2 regions of the Bacillus luti genome follow, and region 2 is predicted to be linked to the other one. Evidence: riboswitches for the same ligand, from Rfam matches in the RefSeq annotation. Region 2 holds a riboswitch; the other holds the start of a gene.

Region 1 (4,437 bases), 1.1 Mb from region 2:
ATTCAGCATTTAGTAACAAGTGCACCGTGGCTATTTGCTATCGCATTATTCATTCTATCTATTTTACTGTACAGCCAAGCAGCAACAGTTCGTGCTTTAATGCCACTTGGACTATCTCTTGGTATTCCACCAGCATTACTAATTGCGATGTTCCCTGCAGTAAACGGATACTTCTTCATTCCAAACTACGGGACAATCGTTGCTGCCATTAACTTTGACCGCACTGGTACAACAGGCATCGGGAAATATGTACTAAATCATAGCTTTATGATTCCTGGCCTAATTGCAACCTTTACTTCTATCGGAATTGGAATGCTCTTAATATCAATTATGTTTTAAAGAAAAAGCACAAACCTACAATTTTAAAGGGTTTGTGCTTTTTTAATCAAACGTTTGTTTAAATATTTTTAAACGTCATTCTTCCATTATATTCTTTACTTATTTGTGTAAAGTTCCTTTTTTCTACAAACTCTTATTTACTTCCTCTACTAGCTTCTTCGTACTTTCATAAGCAGATTCAGCTAAACTAATCGCGGAAATAACGGAAACACCGTCCGCACCGGATTCTATAACAGAAGCGGTATTTTCAATTGTAATGCCACCAATCCCAACGATTGGTATTGTAATTCCTTGTTCTCTAAAATGAGCTAATCCTTTCGTTCCTTGAACAGCTTTCGTGTCTTTTTTTGTACTCGTTGGGAAAATAGGTCCAACGCCTAAATAGTCAGCCCCATTTTCAATTGCCCAGCGCGCTTCTTCAATTGTATGTGTAGATACACCGATAATTTTATCACCCATTCTTTCACGAACAGATGTAATTCCCTCATCATCCTGTCCAACGTGAACACCATCTGCATCTAGTTCAATGGCTAATTCAACATCGTCATTTACAATAAACGGTACACCATACTCCTTGCAAAGTGCTTGCACCTCTTTGGCAAACTGTAAACGTTTCTCTCCCGTTAAAGCTCCTTCTCCCTTTTCACGAAATTGGAAAAGTGTCACTCCGCCATCTAACGCTTCTTTCAATACAGCTAGCGGATCCTTCATGCAATTATTACTTCCCATAATAAAATACACTTGCAATAGCTTAGACATTTTATCTATTTCAATGCGTGCCATTTCTTTCACTCCCTCTTACTCTAACTCCTCAATCTTTCCATACTTCTCAATATCATCTGAAGTTGTATTCGCTAATTGATTTAAAAATTCAATTTGGAAACTACCAGGACCTTTTTCTACTGTTTTAGCCGCTGCTAGTTCCGCTGCGACTCCATAAAATGTTAATGCCGCCGCGGCTGCCTTTACGTAATCTTTTTCTACCGCTGTAAAAGCTCCTATTACAGAAGTTAGTAAACAACCTGTTCCCGTAACTTTCGTTAAAATAGGATGACCATTTCGAATAAAAACAGTTCGCTCTCCATCTGTAACAACATCTTCTTGTCCAGTAATTACCGCAACTGTATTCAATTCGTCTGCTGCCTGTTTTGCAATACTTACAACATTCCCTTGTCCAGCACCAGCATCTACCCCTTTAATTTCCCATCTCTCATTAATAACGTTCGCTATTTCTGCTGCATTTCCGCGGATAACAGCTAAATCTATTTCAGCTGGAATATGTCTCGCAACTTCTGTTCGATACGACGTTGCTCCTGCACCAACTGGATCAAACAACACAGGTACATTGTTCATATTTGCTGCTTTACCAGCAAGTAACATCGCTTCTACTTCCTCAGGACGAAGTGTCCCCATGTTTAATACTAAAGCTCCCGCAATGCTAGCCATTTCTGCTACTTCTTCTTTTGCATACGCCATTACAGGCGATGCCCCTAACGCTAACAAACCGTTAGCTGTAAAATTTGTTACAACAACATTTGTAATATTATGAACGAGCGGATTAGAATCTCTTACTAAATCCACTACTTTACTAATTTCTTGTACATTCATTTTTTTCATCTCCTAACTATAATGGTGGGAGATACACAAAAAGACACTTTGCGTACGCAAAGTGTCTGAATATGTGCTTTTACACTCTCCCTACGCTGGCATTATCCAACAGGTTCAAATGGTCAATGACGGATTGATAGTCATACTCTCAGTTTGCATCCACAAACTCCCATGTGTTTATTATTCATCTACTTCAAAGTCTACTCTTATTCTAATAAAATAACAAGTTCTTTACCTTTCCGTCCTTAAAATGACAATACGGTCTGAATAACAAGAAACAAATTTTTTTGCTATTTTAATAGAAACATCTTCAACACCATTTTCATTTCCATTCATCAAAAAGCATTCAAACTTCGCGCGTAACTGAATCTCAAGAAGATGTATGCTATATTTAACGTATGGAATTTTGAAAGGATGTTTTAAATATGGTAAAAAGCGTTGTAATCGCTGAAAAACCTTCCGTTGCACGAGATATTGCTCGCGTACTGAAGTGTGGTCAACTCCCCCCACTGAGTTAAAACGTTTCAGTAGGGTATTGAGTTAGAACGCTAGGTCTTTTCGTCTATCGCTAGACAGTTTGACGCTCTAGCATTCATGCCACCTTATGGTAACACCCCAAGTAAGTTTTTGGTTGGTACTGGAAACGAACAATAGTTTCCCCACTTGCACCGCCCTTTCGAGAAAGAGCAATTCTTCCTTTTGGAAGAAGCCACCACTCAGATGAATCCGGCGTGTGCTACAAGCCCCGACAAGTCGAGTACACATGGATGGTTGACACACCCACTAAACTATGCGCGAAGCAACAGCCTTACGTTTTTGCACCTCTAATAGAATCGGCGTTTTCACTTTGAGATTTTCATCCAATTCTACAACTTTTGATTTTTGCAATGTGTTCAACGCACCATTAATATCAGCGTGGATACATGCCCCTGCTTTACTTTGGTACAGACCACGAGTGATTCGTTTGCCACTAAAGTGATAATGCGTCCTATCATCCTTAGACCAAACTGGCACCCTATCTTTATCAAGAAAACTAGCTTTTGAAGTATAACTTTCTTCTTGTTTCAAAAATCGGATGCCTTCTTTTACACATTTATTCTCAATTGCTGCGATCAGTTTATGAAAGGGGATTTGAACAAATTTTTGATTATTCTTTTTTTCCATATCAGATTTTTGTTTCCAACCAGCGTTATAGCCTATGACAACCGTATCTATGCTAAATGCTTTCACTTTTTTGAACAACAAGCCTACAGTTTGTGAAATGTAACCATTTATTTGTCTTTCCCGTTTATGCCAAAGTGTAGCCATTTGATTTGTTACAACTCGTTTCGAGATTCCATTTTTCATATTTTTCCGTTGGAGATTACTTATCATTTTGTTGAAGTACTGATTAATAGATTTTAGTTTTTTTCCATCAATTAAAAATGCATCACCTGTATTTGTCACGCAACTTAACAATCTGTCTACACCTAAATCGCAACTCAAAGCGTTACTAGTAGTCGTGGATGTTTTCTTCATTTGAGAAACGTGCATTTCATATGTATAATGCACCTCAAAGAACCGACCTTTTTGCTTCGGTACAATTTCAATGTAGGAGATTTTTTATTTATTAAATTTTTAGGCATACGTATTTTAATGGATCCAAATTTTTTCCTGAATGCAACACTCATCGGAATCATCCAATACCCGTTATCATCCACTTTTGGAACTTGATAGATTTCAATAATTCGTTTGTCAGTGGAACGAGAATAATTCGGAAACTTCGGACGACCTGTGAATGTTTCAGGTTTTTTCTTCCACTGTTCCCATGCTTTAAAAAAGCCCGTCACTTCTGTAAATAAGGCTCTACGAATGGCTTGAACAGAGTTTGATTGCATGCTCGAGTAGTTCATATCGGCTTGCATAGCAGTGTCCACTTCTTTTACAGTAGCCATTTTATTATGGTTCAAATAACTTTGTTTAATCGTGTACAAGCCAACATTTCGCAGTGCTTTTGAACTATGCGACATGCGCTGAAGTAAACGAAATTCTTTAGCTGTGAGACAAGCTCGTCCGATATTCTGTTTCTGAGTGAATCGTTGTATGTTTTCCCTTTTCTTTTGTTTACGTAATACTTTCACCGCTTTCTTTCTGTCCATTGTTTTCACCACCTTTCTTAGAGGGTTCATTAAAATTATTTCTTTCCTAAGATAAAACATCATCTTAGGAAATCTCGTTTCACGAAACGCGAACTAACACTTTTGTAACTGTTAATTACTTTTGACAAATCAATATTTGGAACGAAATAGAACAAAATGTGAACATGTTCTTCATCATAATTCCTTTTGGTTCAAGTAACCGAATTATTATTATCCAATTTCGTTGTCTTACGATATATTCCCTCCTTATCTACGACAGATTATATCGTAAGACAAAAAGAAAAAAATATTCATCCTCTAAAAATTATTATGAAAGAAACAAAAGTGTTTGGTCTATTGACTGACGACAATT
Region 2 (4,437 bases):
TTCGATAAAGACCCAAGTAAAGAATTCCCTGGTTACAAGGGAGTAGAAGCTTCTCAACTTGTAAAAATTAAAAAATAACACAAAAAAAGCTTTGCGAAATTCGCAAAGCTTTTTTCTATTTATGAGCAACTTGCTCCATATCCGGGCTACACGTTTGCGACTGACATGACTTATTTAAAGAACATGCTGCGCATTTTCCTTTTTTACTTCTCTTTACAAAATTAACTAACGTATATGCTGCATAACCAAAAATGATAGCTCCAATTATAATATTGACCATCACCACAATACATCTCCTTCTAGAATCCGAGTAAGGATCCAACTTGGTATATAATGAGCGTTAATACATAAGCAACTACGAGTGGATAAACGACTGAGAAAATCGTCCACTTCGCTGATCCTGTTTCACGTTTAATAACAGCCACCGTCGCTAAACACGGAACATATAATAAAATAAAGAACATAAATGCATAAGCTGATAATGCTGTATAATGTGCTCCCATTACATTTCCAAGCACATCTTCTTTAACCGCATAAATGATTGCCATTGTTGAAACAACAACTTCCTTCGCTAAAAATCCTGTTAAAAGGGATGCTGCAGCTTGCCATGTTCCAAAACCAAGTGGGGCAAACAGTGGTGCAATAAATCCACCAATCATTGCTAAATAACTGTCTCCCATATCAACACCAAATCCTGATGGACCTGCATAATTTAATAACCAAATGACAACCGATCCACCGAAGATGAATGTACCAGCTTTACGAACAAATCCTTTCCCTTTCTCCCATGTGCTCAGCCATAATGTTTTTGCTTGTGGTACACGGTAAGGTGGTAATTCAATTACGAAAATAGATTTTTCCGCTTTCAAAATCGTAAGAGACATAATTTTTGTAACGAGTAATGCCAGAACAATACCTGCAACATATAAAGAAAATACAACAGTCGCCTGACTATTAGGGAAGAATACTCCCGCAAATAATGCATATACAGGTAAACGTGCTGAACAAGACATAAATGGTGTTACTAAAACTGTAAGTAAACGCTCTTTCTCTTGTTCAATCGTTCTCGCCGCCATAATTCCTGGAACGTTACATCCAAAACCGATAATCATCGGAATAAAAGCTTTACCGTTTAAGCCAAAGAACTCCATAATCCTATCCATAACAACTGCAATTCGCGCCATATATCCTGAGTCTTCTAATAATGAAATGAAAAAGAATAGTGCAAAGATTTGTGGCACGAATACTAATACAGCACCAACACCAGCAATAATACCTTCTGTAACGAGTGCTTGAATAAAATCAGAAGCACCAACACTTGTAAGTCCAGCCGTTACCCAATCCGTAAGCTGCCCACCAAAAAATCCATCTAACATATCAGATAACGGTGTCCCAATCCACGTAAACGTAACCTGAAAAATAAAAAACATAACTGCTAAAAAGATTGGAAGTCCTAAAATTTTATGCGTAATTAACCTATCAATTTTTTCCGAAAAAGGAATTTTTCCTTCTTTCTCATGCTTCATAACATTTGTTTTTAACTTTTCAATATACGCTTCACGAGTCTTGTAAATATGCTCCTCTAACGTACAATCAAGTTTTTCTTCTAAGCGAGATCGAACGGCTACAAGTTCCTTATAAATTGGTAGTGCTTTCATTTCTTTTTCTACTACTTCGTTATTGCTTAAAAATTGAAGGGCTAGCCATCTTGGATGCTCATAATTCGCTGTCTCTAAAAGAGTAATTACTTCTCTAATCCCTTCATCCATTTGTAAACCATATGAAATAATGAATGAGTTTTTATCTTTTTTGTCATTTTCTTTAAGAGTCGTAAGTAATTCTTCACAGCCTTTTCCACTTCTTGCAACAACAGGAATGACTGTTACTCCTAGTAATTCTGATAACCGCTTTACATCAATGACAATTCCTCTTTGCTTCGCCACATCAACCATATTTAGACCAATTGAAACGGGCTTACCAAATTCAAGTAATTGCAACGTTAAATGCATATTTCGTTCAAACTGCGAAGAATCCACGATATTTAACATATGATTAAATTCTTCTGTTAGTAGAAAGTTTGTTACAACACCTTCATCACGTGAAACTGGATTTAAATCATAGACGCCTGGTAAATCAATTAATGTTCCTTGCTTATCTTTTAATTTACCAACCTTCTTTTCTACTGTTACACCGCTCCAGTTTCCTACATATTCATAAGAACCAGTAAGTGCATTAAATAATGATGTTTTCCCTGTATTCGGATTCCCTAGCAAAGCTACCTTATTCACGCTAATTCCACCTTTATCATTTTCGCGTCACAATGACGAATACTAATTAACTGTCCACGACACTCCAATGTACAAGGACCTTTGAACATCGCTTTCTGTTTCATGCGAAGTTCGCTTCCTTCAGAAAGACCGAAAGCAGCCAGTCTTCTCTTTAGTAACTGATCTAACGACTGAATACTTTTTACTAACACTTTCTCGCCAATTTTAATATCTACTAAGCTCATAACCTTCCCCCTCAGAAGAGAATGATAATTATTTTCAAAAGAATTATAGCACACTCTATTTCTCTTGTACTATATCTTTTTGCTTCATATTTATTAACATTTCAATACAATTCTATTTCAATAATTGTCATAACAGATTCGTTTGCCATTCTCATCCATTTCGCTTACAATAAACAATAGCAAATAAAGAATCTCGTTATCACAGGGGGAGCCATGCTGCTGAGAGGGAACACCTTCGTTCCGACCCTTCGAACCTGTTAGTTAATGCTAACGCAGGGATTGTGCAAACGTCCGAAATACATACCTCTTTTTTATTTACGTATTTCGTATCCTCCTATGATAATGTTCTTTTTTGTACAACTTGGATTTAGGGGGAGACAACATGCGTAACACCAATTTACAAGCGATGATCGAATCTGCTATTCTTGCAGCCTTCGCCATGATTATCGATATTTTACCATTATCACTTAAACTTCCAACAGGTGGTTCCATTTCATTTGCAATGATTCCTATTTTTATTATCGCATACCGCTGGGGCTTCAAAATGGCTTTCTTAGGAGGATTAATTTGGGGACTATTACAAATTGTCGTAGGAGATGCTTACATCTTAACACCTATTCAAGCATTCATTGAGTACTTCATTGCCTTTGCTTTTATTGGATTTGCTGGTTTATTCTATCGTCCAATTCAAAATGCTCTTCTTTCATCTAATGAAGACCAATCCAACTTAGGTAGCCGTAAAGATAAACCTGCATCAAAGCAAAACAAAAAAAAGAAAGCACTTGTTTACATGATCCTTGCAACATTTGTCGGTAGCTTTGCACGCTACTTCTGTCACTTTATCGCCGGTATTATTTTCTGGGGACAATATGCACCGAAAGGTCAATCTGCTGTGCTATATTCATTAATTGTAAACGGTAGTACAATGCTTGGTTCTTTCGCCTTATGCACAGTATTACTATTCCTTTTATTTAGAACTTCACCACGCTTATTCAAAAGCATCGGTGCTTCTCAAATAAATGCAAACAAAAAAAGCGCTTAATAAGCGCTTTTTTTTCATATCGTAATATCAATTAAAAATACAATAAATGCACAAAAGAAAATAAATACCATTATACTTAGCCAATTGCTATGCACGGTTCATCGACTCCTTACATAACCTCATATTCTAACCAGATTATATCGCTTAAAAATAAAGATTAGGTAAAGATAATATGAAAATAAATTAAAAAAAGCGTAGCATGCATCATCTACGCTTTTTTCTGTAAATAGAAGTAAAATAACACACCATCTTCTGTATTTTCTGCCCCATATTCAGCATCGTGCAGTTCTAAAATATTTTTTGAAATCGCAAGACCAAGCCCTGTTCCCCCCTGTGAACGCTGGCGAGCTGCATCCACGCGATAAAAACGATCCCAAATTTTATCTAACTGCTCTTCTTCAATGTGAGTACCTTTATTTTCAATACATACTTTTATACGACCTTTTTCATCTATTGTAGAAACAATAATATCTTCCTTATTTGGTGTATAACGTATCGCATTCGTAATGAAGTTCACAATGACTTGTTCAATCCGGCCTTGATTTGCCATCACTTCAAATGGACCTATATTTTTATGAACACGAAGTTCTTTTTTCTCTATTTCCACAGAAAGATGTTCACATATGTCTTCAATTACTGTATCAATATAAAATAAATCCTTTTTCATTTTATACGTGCCTGACTCAAATTTAGCTAACTCAAGCATATCCAATATTAACGTATCCATTTTGTCTACTTCTCGTTCCATCGCTTGAAAATAGTATTCTTTTTTATGTTCAGCTACCCCATCTTTTAAAATGGAAATACAGCTTTTCATAATACTCAGCGGTGTTTTTAATTCATGCGAAACACCAGAAATAAATTCTTTCCGCGTATTTTCTAA

The links. A riboswitch is a leader RNA that binds a small molecule or an ion and turns the genes downstream of it on or off. The one in region 2 is predicted to bind thiamine pyrophosphate.
Region 1: another riboswitch for thiamine pyrophosphate. It lies ahead of thiM (hydroxyethylthiazole kinase); the one in region 2 lies ahead of thiT (energy-coupled thiamine transporter ThiT).

Annotation. Positions count from the first base shown of each region.
Region 1 covers NZ_CP040336.1:4,695,860-4,700,296, forward strand. The annotation lists gene EUC40_RS23750 (anaerobic C4-dicarboxylate transporter family protein) at 1-339, shown strand, start outside; gene thiE (thiamine phosphate synthase) at 463-1,122, opposite strand; gene thiM (hydroxyethylthiazole kinase) at 1,138-1,947, opposite strand; TPP riboswitch at 2,018-2,130, opposite strand; partial or broken gene EUC40_RS23765 (RNA-guided endonuclease TnpB family protein) at 2,731-4,085, opposite strand; partial or broken gene EUC40_RS27375 (transposase) at 4,154-4,267, opposite strand.
Region 2 covers NZ_CP040336.1:565,583-570,019, reverse strand. The annotation lists gene EUC40_RS02940 (lipoprotein BA_5634 family protein) at 1-78, shown strand, start outside; gene EUC40_RS02935 (FeoB-associated Cys-rich membrane protein) at 116-283, opposite strand; gene feoB (ferrous iron transport protein B) at 300-2,288, opposite strand; gene EUC40_RS02925 (FeoA family protein) at 2,285-2,512, opposite strand; TPP riboswitch at 2,707-2,809, shown strand; gene thiT (energy-coupled thiamine transporter ThiT) at 2,895-3,554, shown strand; gene EUC40_RS02915 (sensor histidine kinase) at 3,763-4,437, opposite strand, start outside.